One region of the Pseudoalteromonas sp. SCSIO 43201 genome, then DNA from elsewhere that is predicted to be linked to it. Evidence: predicted binding sites of a transcription regulator. Region 1 holds the regulator's gene; the other holds the start of a gene.
The links. Region 1 encodes sigma-54, which starts transcription at its own class of promoters, with help from an activator protein. Its sites were predicted from a motif close to GTTGGCACGNNNNTNGNNT; they were not measured.

Region 1 (7,598 bases):
CTCTAGCAATAATTCGTTAATTTTACTGTCACCCTTGGCAATAACATCATCTCGAATATGCTCAATTTTATTGAGCAAAACGTCTGCTTGGTTGTTCTTATTAAGGAGTAAATCCATTGCCGCTTGAATATCATCAATGTTTGCAGTGGTACGTAACGTTTTCGAGATATAATTCATGTGACGGCGATAAGCATCTGTTTTGGCTCGGATCTTATCAGCAACGGCCATTGCTTCTTTGAGCTCATCGGTTAAAGGGAGCTTCTCACGCTGTTTTTTACCCAGCCCTGCAATCTCACAGCCAAGCTCGTGTAATTCCTGCGCCTCACGTTTTAGCTCACTTTTGGAAACGTAAATAATCTCTTCTTCAGTCGGTTGCTCGTGTTTAGCCATTGCTCTTGTCTATACTTTGAATAATTAAGGTCTCTAACCCTAGAGTATACCACAATTGATCACTACAATAGTGAGTAGCTGTGTTAGCATATTAACTTAATCAGCTTTAGTCAGATGAGCAAGCGGACAAGGTATCTATGACTCAACCTCAACAACACCCAATATTTAGCCAAATTGATGATGTAAAAAATGCTGTTGCTGAAGTACTTGCACAGGCAAAAAAACTAGGAGCAACCTCCGCTGAGGCTGCAATGTCAAGTACCTCAGGGTTATCTGTAAGTACGCGTATGGGAGAGGTTGAAACCATTGAATTTAACCAAGATGGTGGGCTGGGGATAAGTGTATATGTTGGCAACCACAAAGGTTCTGCATCGACAGCTGATCTTAGCCCTAAGGCATTGCGCTCGGTTGTAGAAAAGGCAATCGATATCGCCAAGTTTACATCGGATGATCCTTGTAATGGGGTCGCAGATGAGGCGCTATTGGAAATGTCTCCTCCTGAACTAGATCTATTTCACCCGTGGGAAGTTTCTCCGGATGAAGCCATAGAGCAGTGTATCGCGGCGGAAAAAGCAGCGCTTGACTACGACCCCAGAATAGTTAACTCGGATGGTGCGAGTTTATCCAGTCACCAAGGGATCCGAGTGTATGGTAATAGTCATGGACTGATCGCGGGCTTTCCACGAACAAGACACAGTTTAAGCACTATGGTAATAGGGAAAGAAGCAGAGCAAATGCAAAGAGACTCTGCGTTTACGCTTTCCCGCGTACATACTGAGCTTAAATCTGCTAATGCTGTTGGACTTGAAGCGGCTCAGTCGACGTTAGCGAAGCTAGGTAGTCAAAAGCTATCTACACGCAAAGTGCCTGTGATTTTCCGCGCTGATATTGCCAATAGCTTATTTGGACACTTAGTGTCAGCCATTGGTGGTGGCGCTTTGTATCGAAAATCAAGTTTCTTAATGGACTCTTTAGATACTCAAATTTTTAATACTTGTGTCAATATCGAAGAGAAGCCTCATTTGCTGCAAGGGTTAGCATCAAGCCCATTTGATAGTGAAGGAGTGAAAACAATAGATCGTGAAATTATCACAGACGGTGTACTGAATACTTACTTATTGGCAAGTTATGCGGCGCGCAGGATGAATATGCAAGCTACAGGGCATGCTGGTGGTATACATAATTGGCTAGTAAAACCTACCCATGATGACTTGAGCGCTTTACTGGCGACTATGGGCACAGGTTTACTGGTAACCGAGTTGATGGGACAGGGGGTCAATACGGTAACTGGTGACTACTCAAGAGGTGCAGCAGGGTTTTGGGTAGAAAATGGTGTGATACAGTATCCTGTCAGTGAAATCACGATTGCAGGTAATCTAAAAGACATGTTTGCCAACATTGAAGGGTTAGGTGGTGATATCGAATGTCGAGGCGCGGTACAAACTGGTTCGGTGCTACTCAATAGCATGCAGATTGCAGGAGAATAACACTGCACCCTATTAAGTAATGCTGGCGGTATTGCCAGCATTATCTGTCATTGTTAAACGAGCAGCCAAGTTGCAGTGCCAAGGAATGCAAAAATTCCGACAATATCAGTGACTGTTGTTAGCACCACACTTCCTGCTAGAGCAGGGTCGATATTCATTTTTTTCAGCATAATTGGGATACTTGCACCAGCAATACCCGCTGCGACTAAATTCATAAACATAGCGAAGGCGATGACTGCACCGAGTGTGAAATCCCACTGCCACACTGCAATGACACCCGCGATTAACAACGACCATAGCAACCCATTTAACGCACCAATGGCCAGCTCTTTACCCATTAAAAACTTCTGGTTGGTTTGATTGATATGACCAAGGGCTATACCACGAATAACCAGTGTTAACGTTTGACTACCTGCAACCCCACCCATACTTGGTACGATGCCATTTAGTACTGCAAGGATTGGCAAAATATCTAAAGTACCTTCGAAAAAGCTGGCGACGAATGCTGCCATTAACGCTGTAAGCAAGTTTATGCCCAGCCAAATTGAACGGCGCTTGCTACTTTTAAGAACAGGAGCAAAGGTGTCTTCCTCGTCCTCAAGACCGGCCATACTTAATAGACTGTGCTCGGCATCTTCACGAATAACATCGACCACATCATCAATGGTAACACGGCCGAGAAGGTGGGCATTATCGTCAACGACAGGAGCTGAAATCCAGTTATGACGCTCAAACAGTTGTGCAACCTCAGATTCATCCATGGAGATAGGAATGGTTTCCTTATCTTCATCCATCAACTCGCGAACAATACTATCTGGTGAATTAGTGAGTAAAATATTGACAGGTAGCGTGCCTAAAAAGCAGTTATCTTTATCCACGACATACAGCTCATCAGTACCATCAGGTAGCTCACCTTTGAGGCGAAGGTACCTAAATACCACTTCCAAAGTGACATCTGGCCGTATAGTGACCGTATCTGTGCTCATCAGAGCGCCAGCGGAGTTCTCCTTGTAGGATAATGCCTGTGTAGCACGCTCTCTATCCTGTGTATCCATCGCACCGATAACATCCTGATAAACGGTATCAGGAAGGCTACGAAGGACATCACCTAAGTCATCATCATCCATGTCTTCGGTTGCAGCTGCGATAAGCTCAGGTTCCATCTGAGCGATGATCCCCAGCCTTACATCCTCAGACAGTTCCTCGAGCACATCCCCTTGAATATCTGGGTCAACAAGTTGCCAGAGCATAGAGCGAACTTTATGAGGTGATGACTCTAGCAGGAGTGCGGTATCACAAGGAGCGGTTTCTGCTAGCATACGCCTTACTTGAACAAACTGACCACTGTTTAAGGCTTTGGTAACCTTTTGAAGTTGCTCCAGTGTATAGTCTTGTTCAAATACTTCAGGCATACGCGTCCTTTTTGATAATGTTGACAGTAAATGATAGTGTTTTGCTCGCCCCAACATGCTGTAATGTATTCAGAAACCATGTCTTGTAAAAATGTGACACAATATATTTCCGTGGGTGGGCTGCCGGTTTATTCTAGCTTTATTTATTATAAATGAATTACCACCTCAACCGACTCAAAACTGGGATATACCATACTAGCTTCGTTTAGCCTCATGTATCGAAATAATCAACCTCAGCTTAGGAGCATTAATTTATTCTAAATAAGAGTTTTTTAACGCAGTTACTAGCGTCAGGCTTACCCCTTCAAATTGAGCAAGTATTAAGACAGTTGGTATCACGCCCTTCTAGCAGCCAGTTTTAGCGCTAACAGCCACTACAGTGTAACGCAGTTTTCTTTGTTCTACCAAGGTTTACAGGCGAGTAGGCGAGACTTATTTAATTGAATTTGCGTATCGAAGTGTAGCACATGTTATATGAATTGGTGCTGACACAATACCTGTTACGGTTGTGGGGAGTTATTCTGATTCATTGAACTTATTATGGATCAGCATACCGATAGCATCCAGTGCGGGCTGCGCATCAGGGCCGCTACACACAACTTTAACTTCTTTACCTCGGCTGCTCTCCAGAAGTAGCAGTGCCAGAACGCTATCCGCTGACGCGCTTTTATCGCCCTGATATAAAGTCACCTCTGCATCAAACTGAACGGCAAGCTGAGCCAGTTCAGTCGCTGCTCGAGCATGTAATCCAAGCTTATTTTGGATTAAAAATGTATCTTCACACATTATTCTCTTGCTCACGATGGCGGATTTTTACGTTAGAGTGTGTTTTTGCAAAGCGCTCACCAATCGTTTGTGCTAAATAAACAGAGCGGTGCTGGCCACCAGTACAGCCTATAGCTATGGTTAAGTAGCTACGGTTGTTTCGTTCAAGGTGTGGCAACCAAGTTTGGACAAACGTTTGAATTTGCCAAGTAAATTTCTGCACTATGCTATGACTTGAGAGATAGTCTTTTACCGGCTGATCTAGCCCCGTTAATGGCTTTAGCTCTGGTTCCCAGTGCGGGTTTGGTAAAAAACGCGCATCAAATACGTAATCTGCTTGTTTTGGAATACCGTGCTTGAAGCCAAAAGACTCAAAGGTAATGATAAGTTGTTTATTTTTCTGACCTAAAATCTTTTCACGAATATCTTCTGCCAGTTGGTGCACGCTAAGGCTGGTAGTATCAATTAAGAAGTCAGCTCTAGTCGTCAATACATCTAACAGCTCACGCTCTTTTTTAATTGCAACGTCTAAAGGCAGGTTGTGTATTGATAATGGATGCAAACGGCGCGTTTCTGAAAAACGTTTAATGAGCGTCTGATCATCGCTGTCTAGATAAAACAGGATTGGTTTAGCAAAACCTGGTAAGTACTCGAGTATATCGTTGAACTCATCTTGTTCTTTGGGGAGGTTGCGGACATCGATACTAACAGCAACTTTGTTGTAGTTGTCAGAAACACTACGAACTAAAGAGGGGAGTAAATTAACCGGAATATTGTCGACACAATAGTAGCCTAAATCTTCTAATACTCGAAGTGCTACAGACTTACCAGAACCAGAACGGCCACTGATAATGATAAGCTCGAGTCCTTTTTCTTCATCACTCATCAAATTCACCTTGGATCACTGCATATAACTCATCGTCATTTTTCGCTTGCCTGAGCATTTTGCAAAATGACTTATTTTTGAGTGTATCAGCAATCGCAGCTAAGGTCTTTAAGTGTTGTTGATTATCTCCTTCAGGTACGATGAATGCGACAAAAATATCGACAGGCTGTTTGTCGATCGCCTCAAACGGGATCCCTTGTTCGCTTACCAAGACCATCGCCAGTATTTTATCAATACCTTCAAGTCGCCCATGAGGAATTGCGATCCCTTTACCTATACCTGTACTTCCCAGCTTTTCTCGTGCCATAAGGGCATCTAAGATAGTGTGCTGGCTGGTATCAGGGATTTGGCTATGCGCTAATTCGCTAATGTACTCGAGAATACGTTTTTTGCTACTAAAAAGGACCGCAGCTTTGCTACAGTCCTTATTCACTAATTCACTTAATTTCATTTTAGTGTCGAGTGAGCTTCTCTTTGTGTTTAATTACTTGACGGTCTAGTTTGTCAATCAGGCCATCAATTGCTGCATACATGTCTTGATGCTCTGTTGATGCAAATAGCTCGCCGCCATTTACGTGCAATGTTGCTTCTGCTTTTTGAACTAGTTTTTCGACATCAAGGATCACATGAACGTTATTGATATGATCAAAGTGCCTCTCAAGCTTCGCAAACTTGTTGGTGACATAATCTCTTAAAGAGTCAGTGATTTCTACATGGCGACCAGTTAAATTTAGTTGCATAAGCATTTTTCCTTCTTGTGTTTAACGTCTTATATCAAGCTTTTACGCTGATTTGACGGTGGAATGGCTAGGGATTCACGATATTTTGCAATCGTGCGTCTCGCTACCTTAATTCCTTGTTCAGCTAAAATATCTGCAATTTTGCTATCACTTAATGGTTTAGCAGTGTTTTCCGCAGCTATTAGCTTTTTGATGAGTGCTCGTATTGCTGTTGAGGAGCACTCACCTCCATTTTCGGTACTGACATGGCTTGAGAAGAAATACTTCAGCTCAAATATGCCCCTTGGTGTGTGCATGTACTTTTGGGTGGTGACACGAGAAATCGTAGATTCGTGCATATCAACCATCTCTGCGACATCGTTTAACACCATAGGTCTCATCGCTTCGGGGCCATGTTCAAAGAATGCCTGTTGTTGTTGCACAATGCAATTGGTAACTTTCAATAAAGTGTCATTGCGACTTTCTAAGCTCTTAATAAACCACTTTGCTTCTTGAAGGTGTGAGCGAATAAACTGGCTATCAGTACTCGATTTAGCAGTTCTCGACATCGCAGCGTAGTGGTCATTTACTCTAATCTTAGGCATCGCATCAGGGTTTAGCTCTACAACCCAGCGGCCTTTCACTTTTTTTACCGACACATCTGGAATAACGTATTCTGGTTCTTCATGAATAATACTCGCAGCTGGCTTAGGGTTAAGACTGTGGATCAGCGTCATAACTTCTTTTAGCTCAGCTTCTTTTAAGCGTGTTTTTTTCGCTAAGGTACGGTAATCACGGCTCGCAAGTAAATCAATGTGCTCGGTCAGGATCATCTTGGTTTCGGTGATCCACGGTGTGTCAGGTGCAAATTGATTTAACTGAATACATAAACATTCTTGCAAACTTCGTGCAGCAATACCGACAGGGTCAAACAACTGGATACGTTTAAGTACGGCTTCGACTTCATCCAACTCTACCGGCTCTTCACTGTTTTCATCATTGATACTTTCTAAAATATCTTCACAGGAAAGCGTTAAAATGCCAGACAGATCTACCGCTTCGATGATGGCAATAGCAATGGCTCTATCTGTTGGGCTAAATGGCGTAAGTTCTAACTGCCACATTAGGTAGTCGTGTAGTGATTCGGAAGTCTCTCCCTGGTAGACGTTATCATCATCAGGTAAAGGAGCTGCGCTTGATGCTGGTGCAGCACTCATATATTCATCCCAAGTCACATCCATGGCAAGATCATCACTAACCGTTTCTTTGCTCATGGCGGTATCTGAGTCCATTTCATACTCGCTGACAGGCGCTTCATCTGAGCTTTGCTGACTATCGTCCGTATTATTTTTATCTTGGCTGTGTTGTTCAGTACTTTCTGCGTCTGCGGTATCGCTTTCTTCCACTTCCAATAGTGGGTTGCTGTCCAACGCTTCTTGTATTTCTTGCTGTAGATCCAACGTACTAAGCTGCAACAGGCGTATGGCTTGTTGCAGTTGTGGAGTCATTGTAAGTTGCTGCCCCATGCGCAGCTGTAATGATTGCCTCATGTATCTCTAACAATCCCTTTTAACAGTTATTAATACTACGTCTTAACTATAGCTTGAATTGTTCGCCTAGGTAGACATCTCTTACGGTTTGATCCGCTAAAACATGTTCTGGCGTACCAGCGGCGATTAATTCACCGTGTGAAACGATGTAGGCTTTTTCACATACGTCCAGCGTTTCTCTTACATTGTGGTCGGTGATCAGTACACCGATCCCACGATTTTTAAGGTGCTCAATGATTGTCTTTATATCTAACACTGAAATTGGATCAACGCCAGCAAAAGGTTCATCTAACAAGATAAACTTAGGATTAGCGGCTAAAGCACGAGCAATTTCTACCCGTCTTCTCTCTCCTCCAGATAATGCCATCCCTTGAGAATCACGGATGTGT
Region 2 (7,598 bases), 510 kb from region 1:
AATATTGTCGTTGGCTCTCCAGTTAAATTTTTTGATAGGCAAATGTTCGCTCTTGGTAAAAAGCTCTCGACAGTCGACAATACCCATATTTTAATGATTTACGATAGTCATATTATTGATCGTTGGCTGCAAAACATAGGCTCTTTGGATGGAACCATGGAGTTTAAAAACCAAAGTAATGAAATCATTGCGGGGGAGCGTTTTGACTATGAGCATGCCGGGCTTGCAAAGTCTGCTGCGCCTTGGCAGTACGGATTACACTTTATTGCAGAGCCAGCTAAAGAACCTATTAGCTTAAATTATCATGAAAGCTATGCACAATTTGCCGCGCCCCTGCAACGAGAAATATTGCTAGAGCTTGCGCTATTGCTCTTTTTTATATTATTTACGTTTACCACCATTGTGTGGCTTAGTCGGCAGATTTTTGTGCGGCCATTAACGCACTTTGTCAACTATCTCTCGTTACAGGAACACTCACCTGAAACGACGTTAAATTATCCTATTCCCTCAGAATGGCAACCATGGTTTGCTCAAATCAAACAAGTCGTAGAGCAAAAATCGCGCTTAATGCATACGCTAAAGCAGCATAACCAAGAGCTTGATGACGAAATAAAGCGTAAGCAGCAAGCACTAAAGCAGAGTTTTGAAGCTAAGGAGCGCCAAGCTGCATTATTAAATGCCGTATTAGACTCGGTACCAGACATCATTTACTTCAAAAATATTGATGGCTCTTTCATTGGCTGTAACCGAGCGTTTGAGGAGTTTATGGGGGTGGATAAGTCTTTATTGGTGGCGAAAACTCAACGAGAAGTTACCTCAGGCCTCACTATTTTACTTGAGCAAGAGGCATTAATGGAACACTCACAAGAACAAGTGTCTACCAACTTTGTATTGGGTAAAAATACCTACTTTTTAACTATCACACCACTTAAATCAGACACTGGAAAGTTGATTGGGTGCTTGGGCGTTGCACGTGATATTACAGCAGCTCAAGAAGCTTACAACGCTTTAAGAGATTCTGAAGAAAACTTTAGAGCGGCAACTGAGTTTGCCCCCAATGGGGTTATTTTATCAGCAATAGATGGCAAAATACTGGAAATGAACAAAGCTGCAAAGCGCTTTTTATCCTTAGATAAAAACACCGGAGAAAAGCAGCTGGAGCGGTTGTTTGATGAACAAAACTGGCAGTCGCTTCAAAGTGTGTTAGCTGGGTTATTAAAGCAGCAAAAAAAAGTAGTAGAACACACGGTTTCGCAGGCAGGTAAGCACAGGTGGCTTCAACTTAGCATCTCTTTGGTTTGGGATAAGGACAAACGCCCAAAATACTATGTTATTCATATTCAAAATATTACAGGCCTGCTGCTTGCGAAGCAGGACGCTGAACGTGCAACACTTGCTAAAAGCCGCTTTATCGCAAATATTAGCCATGAAATTAGAACGCCAATCAATGCTATTTTAGGTCTTGCGGACATGATAAATAGTGAGTCGCTAACACGACTGCAAAGTAAAAAATTGCAACAGCTTTCTGGTGCTGCAAACGAACTATTGGCAATGCTCAATAGCATTTTGGAATTTGCAAAAGTAGAGAGTCACCAAGGCACTATCCAGTACGAGACCTTTCAAGCTTGTCAGGCATTTACGGCCATAGAGTCGTTGATAAAGCCTTTGTGTGTGCAAAAAGGCTTATCATTTGAGTTGCAAATTGACGCCTTAGTTTGGCCCTATCTGTATAGCGATGAAGACAAGATCAAACAAATACTAGTTAACTTATTAAGTAATGCAGTTAAGTACACCAATCAAGGCCAAATTGGCTTAAAAGTTGATGTCACAGCGGATACAACGGCTAAGCAAACAATAAAGTTTGCAGTGTGGGATACTGGTGTTGGGATTAAAGCACAACAAGTGGAACATCTCTTTGACGCCTTTACTCAAGGGGACGAGAGCTTTACTCGACGACATGAAGGGATTGGTCTTGGACTTGCGATCGTAAAACAAGAAGTGGCATTACTGGGAGGAAATATTACCGTTGACTCGACGCCCAACCAAGGTAGTTGCTTCTTTTTTGAATTGGTTGTGGATAAAGGAGCTTGCCCCATTGTCGAGAGCCATAAGGCCGTTTACTGTCTTGTTGACACACAGGAGCAATTGCCGAGCTACCTCGCGGGACTGGCAACCCCTATATTGTTAGATCAAGTATCGCAAAGTGCTGAAGATTTGGAGCAGTCCATCGTGGTTGTGCCTCCACACTGTGCCAATTTACCTGCAGGTGTTTTAGCGAGTACTAAGGCCGTTATATTACATTGTGACGAGCAACTAACAGAGCAAAATAACCATATCGCCCTGAATCAACATGTGTTCTATCAATCTGCATATACTTGGCTTGCGGAGTTTGCTCACATGACGCAAACCGTGGATAGTGGTTGTGTGCAAGTAGCAGGCGCGCTGTGTTTGGTGGTAGATGATAACAGTCTGAATCTGGATATTACTGAAAATATGTTGAAAAAGAATGGCATATCGACAGTTGCACTTCAAAGTGCTGAGAGAATTCAGGAAATAGTACAAACCTTAAGTCCTGATGTCATTTTGATGGATATTCATATGCCCAAGGTTGATGGTTATCAAGCCACTCAACAAATAAGAAAGATATGCTCAGCAGCTGAGCTTCCGATTATCGCGTTGACTGCAAATGCAAGTAAAGAAGAGCGTGCGAAGGCTGCTAAAGTCGGTATGAATGACTATTTGGTAAAACCCATTAGTAGCGCTCAAGCTTGTAAAACGCTTGCAAGTAATATTGTTAAGTCAGAGTTTACTACAGAGGCATTTTTTGATTATGAGTTTGCCTTGTCACAGATGATGCAAAATGAAACGTTTTTGCAAACAATGTTAGATAAATTTGCTAAACTTTGTCATGATTACCTAGAACAGGTCAGCCAACTTGAACAGGGGGCAGCTTTATTTGAACTTGCACATGGCATCAAAGGGGCGGCTGCGGGATTAGGGTTTAAGCGGCTTGCTAAAGTGGCCAAAGACCTTGAAACGCAAAGTAAAAAAATTACAACTATAACAAATCGCACAGACTTGGATAAACTTACCACCGCACTATCTCAAGTCATATGCTTTATTGAGCAAAGAAGGTAGTACTAAGGGATGCAGCAAGCTGAGCATATTTTTATAATTGATGACGACCCGATAAACAAAATGGTATTAACCAACATCCTGAGTGAGGATCACACACTTTTTCACTGTGAAGATCCTGCGTTTTGCATCGATGAGGTAAAAGCGAATCGTACCGATCTGATTATTTTAGATGTTGCTATGGGCAATGGATCTGGTTTTACCATTTTGGAGAAGCTAAAAAAAGACGCGAGCACTTATGGGATCCCGGTGATAGTCATATCGGGTAGCGTGAGTTTTAAAGACGAAGCGAGGGGACTCGAATTAGGCGCCGTAGACTATATTACAAAGCCTTTTAACCCTCTGATAGTAAAAACAAGACTCAAAAATCATCTGGCAATTAAGAAAAAGAATGACTTACTAGAAAAGCTGGTTTCATTGGATGGATTGACAGAATTACCAAATCGTAGACGTTTAGATGAACAAATGCGAGCGTTATTAACCGGAAGTGAGGCTGCACAGGGCTGTTTTTCTATCATGTTGGTTGAACTCGATTTCTTTAAAACGTTTAACGAGCATTATGGTTATATGCATGGTGATACTTGTTTGTTTAAGGTGGCTAAAGCGCTAGAAGAAACGGCCGCACGCTACAGCGTATTTATAGGTCGCTTCGATGGTACTCGCTTTGCATTAGTATCGGCGCAGCATGATATTGATACTGTAACATCAATTGCACAGTCACTTCATGATGCAGTTAATGCGTTAAAAATACCACATATCGCTTCTCCCATTTGTGCACATGTTAGTGTCAGTATCGGGGCTGTCCATATTGAGCAACATAAAACCCTAGAGCTCAACGAATTGATAAAAAATGCTGATAGCGCGCTGGCAGAAGCGCAAAAGCAACAGAGTACAATATTTATCAAACAGATATAATACGTTTTTTATAAAAGCTATAGCTCAGCATGGTTTCGAGCTTAGATAAAGAATGGGCACGCAATAGGTTGTGTAGTTGCTTTGTAGCTTGTCTTAATTACACCATCCTTGGTGTGTATACACGTTACAGAATTTGTTTAAGTGCGCTATCACCAAAGCCGATAAGCTGATTATTTTTGAATACTAGCGCAGTACATTCATCTTTGGTTATTTTTCCATCTGAATGCTTGCTGTTTGTAGCGTAGTAAAGCACTTGATAATTATCACCATCTTTTGCCACGAGTTCACTGAAGTCAGGAGTAGACAGCGCTTCTTTTACCGTTGCGTAATCGGTGCCCATTTTAAAATCCGCTATCTTTTCACGGTTTTCACGCTGCTTTTGTTCCCAATTCGAATTGTATTTAGATGCCCAGCCGTGCTCAACTTCACCATCCGATACTGCAACAATACAACCTGATAACAGAGTCGAGCTTAGTGCTGCTACTAACATTAATTTTTTCATTATTCTTTCCTTTTTGCTCTTTATTGCTGTTTTTTATTGTAAACAGCTTTTCACTTTTTTGTACCTTATCAATGCAAACTTTTTGCCAACTTGTAATGTTTAATAATATCAATAACTTGCTTTTTTATGTCCAACCTGGGGGTTACATTTTTACCAAAATTTAGTGATATTCATCATTGTTCAAGTAACTAGACCACTCTATTTCTGTCTGTGCCGGAGGCGAATGCGTTAATATTGAGTGCGATCTCATTTACCAAGCGTGCAATAGCCTCTTTACTTGCCCATGCAATATGAGGGGTGAGTAGCAAATTATCGCCTTGATAGTTCACTAATGGATTATCTGTGCGAGCAGGTTCATGTGTTAACACGTCCACCGCAGCTCCTGCAATTTGATTATTATTAAGTGCATTAACAAGAGCTTGCTCGTTTACTATCCCACCTCTTGCTGTATTTATTATAAAAGCATGACCTTGAAGTGCTGCAAACTCAGCGTCATCAATCAAGTTTTCAGTTTCTGCTGTCAGGGGGCAATGGATAGACACAATATCAGCAATACGTAGTGCCTCAGTAAAAGCCATTCGGCCATTTCTAACTTGAGTGGCGCCTTTACGCTCAGCAATGATCACCTTTGCACCAAATGCTTTGGCAACATTTGCAACCGCTTCACCCAAAGCGCCATGCCCTATAATGACAAAATGCTTTCCTGCGATTTCGCTAATGTCGTAATCTAAACGGCAAAACATAGGGCTTTGCTGCCAGCGTCCAGCTTGGCAATCTTGTTGGTAACGATGAATATTTGTCATCAAATTACCTAACATAGTAAAAGTATGCTGAACAACAGAGGGGGTTGAGTAACCAGCTACATTTGCCACCGCAACATGATGTGCCTTAGCTGCTTCTAACTCGATATTATTAACCCCGGTGGCTGCGACACAAATCAGCTTTAATTTAGGTAAAGACGCAATGAGCTTCGCATCAAGTTTGACTTTATTGGTAATTATGACTTCTGCGTTTTCACATCGAGACAAGATGTCTTCGTAGGCGGTCATATCATAAGATGTGAGTGTGCCTAATTTAGCAATAGGTGTAAGGTCGGTATTGGCAAGAGTTTTAGCGTCTAAAACCACTATTTGCATTATTTTTATCCTTTACTTGACTTTGGAGTTAACTCTAAGGTTTATACTTATCATATCGGCTAGGATAATCTTCGGGACTGAGGAGTGTAAAGTGATAAAGATTGGTGAGCTGGCAAATCGGCTTAATGTATCGACGGACACGTTAAGATATTACGAAGCAAATGATCTGCTTCACCCTTGCGCAAGGAGTGAAGGAGGGTATCGCTTGTTTGATGAGCAAAGTGAAAAACAGATGCGTTTTATTCTTCGTGCTAAAAAAGTGGGATTTAGCCTCAAAGAAGTGCAAGATCTGTTAAAAATTAAATTTGAAAAGCATCAGCACAGCTGTGAAGAAGTAAAAACGCTGACGCTCACTAAGCGTGATTTAGTCAGAGCGCGCATAGCAGAGTTACAAAAGTTTGAACAATCCTTGTCAACACTGGCAAAGCAATGCTGTGGTGGTGAGGAAGCAGCAGTGAGCTGCTCAATTTTAACCGCCTTGGAGGCTATCGATGAATGAACTGATATTGAATTTTTGGCAGCTATTTTTAGTATCAGCGCCATGGTTGTTACTAGGTTTAGTGTTGGCGGGCTTACTCAACGTTTTTATTCCAAAAGACTTACTGCAAAAGCACTTAGGTCAGGAAGGATTTTGGACGACAATTAAAGCTGCCTTAATTGGTGCGCCAATGCCATTATGCTCTTGCGGTGTTATACCCGCAGCGGTTGGGCTTAGAAGAGCTGGAGGGTCGAAAAGTGCGACGACAGCTTTTTTAGTTTCAACGCCCGAAACCGGCGTCGACTCAATCTCTGTTTCCTATGTGCTGCTTGGGCCTTTTATGGCGGTGATAAGACCTATTGCTGCGGTTGCTAGTGCGATTGCAGCGGGTTTATTGGTTGGAAAGGAAAAAGATGAAGATAAAAAATCAACGACGGAAAAAGTGTCAAACACGTCTCCTAAAACTAGCAGTTGTTGTAGCGCCTCAGCCCCATCGGAGCCAAAACCGCAGGTAACCAAGTCTTGTTGCGATACTAAGCCGGTAACCAGCCCAAGCTGCTGTACAACAACAGAGCCAAAGCTAGTAGCCGCTGGAAGTAGTAATAGTAGTTGCCAGAGTAAGGCTTCATCGGCGTCAAATTGTTGTGATCCCAGCCCTTCTGAAACCAATTGTTGTAGCTCACAGCCAACAGAAGCGCAGTCAGCGATTACGGCAAAAATAATTGAAGCAATAAAGTTTAGCTGTAATAAGTTATTATCTGATACCGCGGTGTGGTTATTGATAGGCTTATTTTTTGCCGCGTTAGTGCAAACATTTGTACCTGAGTCATTTTTATCTCAATGGGGCGATGGTATTTTAGCGATGCTGGTGGTTATTTTGATCAGTATTCCAATGTATATTTGTGCTACCGCTTCAACGCCAATTGCAGCAGGTTTATTAATGGCTGGAGTGTCTCCGGGGGCGGTATTGGTATTCATGTTGGCAGGCCCTGCCACCAATATTGCTACTATAGGTGTTGTAGGTAAAGAGCTTGGGCGTAGAGCCGTATTTGCTTATTTGGTCGGTGTGATTGGGGTTGCGCTTATCTTTGGCTTCCTGACCGATCACCTCGTTGCTACCTATGGCTTTGTGGTCACTCCGATGATTGGTGAAGAGCATGAAATTCTGCCTCACTGGCTTAGCGTATCCATGGGAATATTACTTGCCGCATTACTACTGAGACTGGCGATACTTAAGCTGAGTGAAGTATTTAGAGCAGAGAGTGTGTAGTGCTGACTTTAAAGTAATCGTTATCCAGCACTGCTAAATTACGCTTAGGCATTTTATGTTCCAGCAAGATGTATTACTCTGGTGGTCAGACATGAAATGCTTAGCGTCTGTTTATCTGACACGATAGAATGCGCCAAAGTATGCTTTAATCCGAGAGTTTGA

Region 2: a site for sigma-54 is predicted at 4,624-4,642, ahead of J8Z24_RS13080 (DUF3192 domain-containing protein). Genes of this name have one in related genera too.

What each region holds. Positions count from the first base shown of each region.
Region 1 is NZ_CP072683.1:3,539,944-3,547,541, reverse strand. It holds gene yjgA (ribosome biogenesis factor YjgA) at 1-390, opposite strand, end outside; gene pmbA (metalloprotease PmbA) at 528-1,877, shown strand; gene mgtE (magnesium transporter) at 1,931-3,289, opposite strand; gene J8Z24_RS15455 (HPr family phosphocarrier protein) at 3,806-4,078, opposite strand; gene rapZ (RNase adapter RapZ) at 4,068-4,940, opposite strand; gene J8Z24_RS15445 (PTS sugar transporter subunit IIA) at 4,933-5,391, opposite strand; gene hpf (ribosome hibernation promoting factor) at 5,393-5,680, opposite strand; gene J8Z24_RS15435 (RNA polymerase factor sigma-54) at 5,710-7,209, opposite strand; gene lptB (LPS export ABC transporter ATP-binding protein) at 7,256-7,598, opposite strand, start outside.
Region 2 is NZ_CP072683.1:3,034,435-3,042,032, reverse strand. It holds gene J8Z24_RS13090 (hybrid sensor histidine kinase/response regulator) at 1-3,138, shown strand, start outside; gene J8Z24_RS13085 (GGDEF domain-containing response regulator) at 3,148-4,050, shown strand; gene J8Z24_RS13080 (DUF3192 domain-containing protein) at 4,175-4,552, opposite strand; gene J8Z24_RS13075 (D-2-hydroxyacid dehydrogenase) at 4,741-5,688, opposite strand; gene zntR (Zn(2+)-responsive transcriptional regulator) at 5,780-6,187, shown strand; gene J8Z24_RS13065 (SO_0444 family Cu/Zn efflux transporter) at 6,180-7,436, shown strand.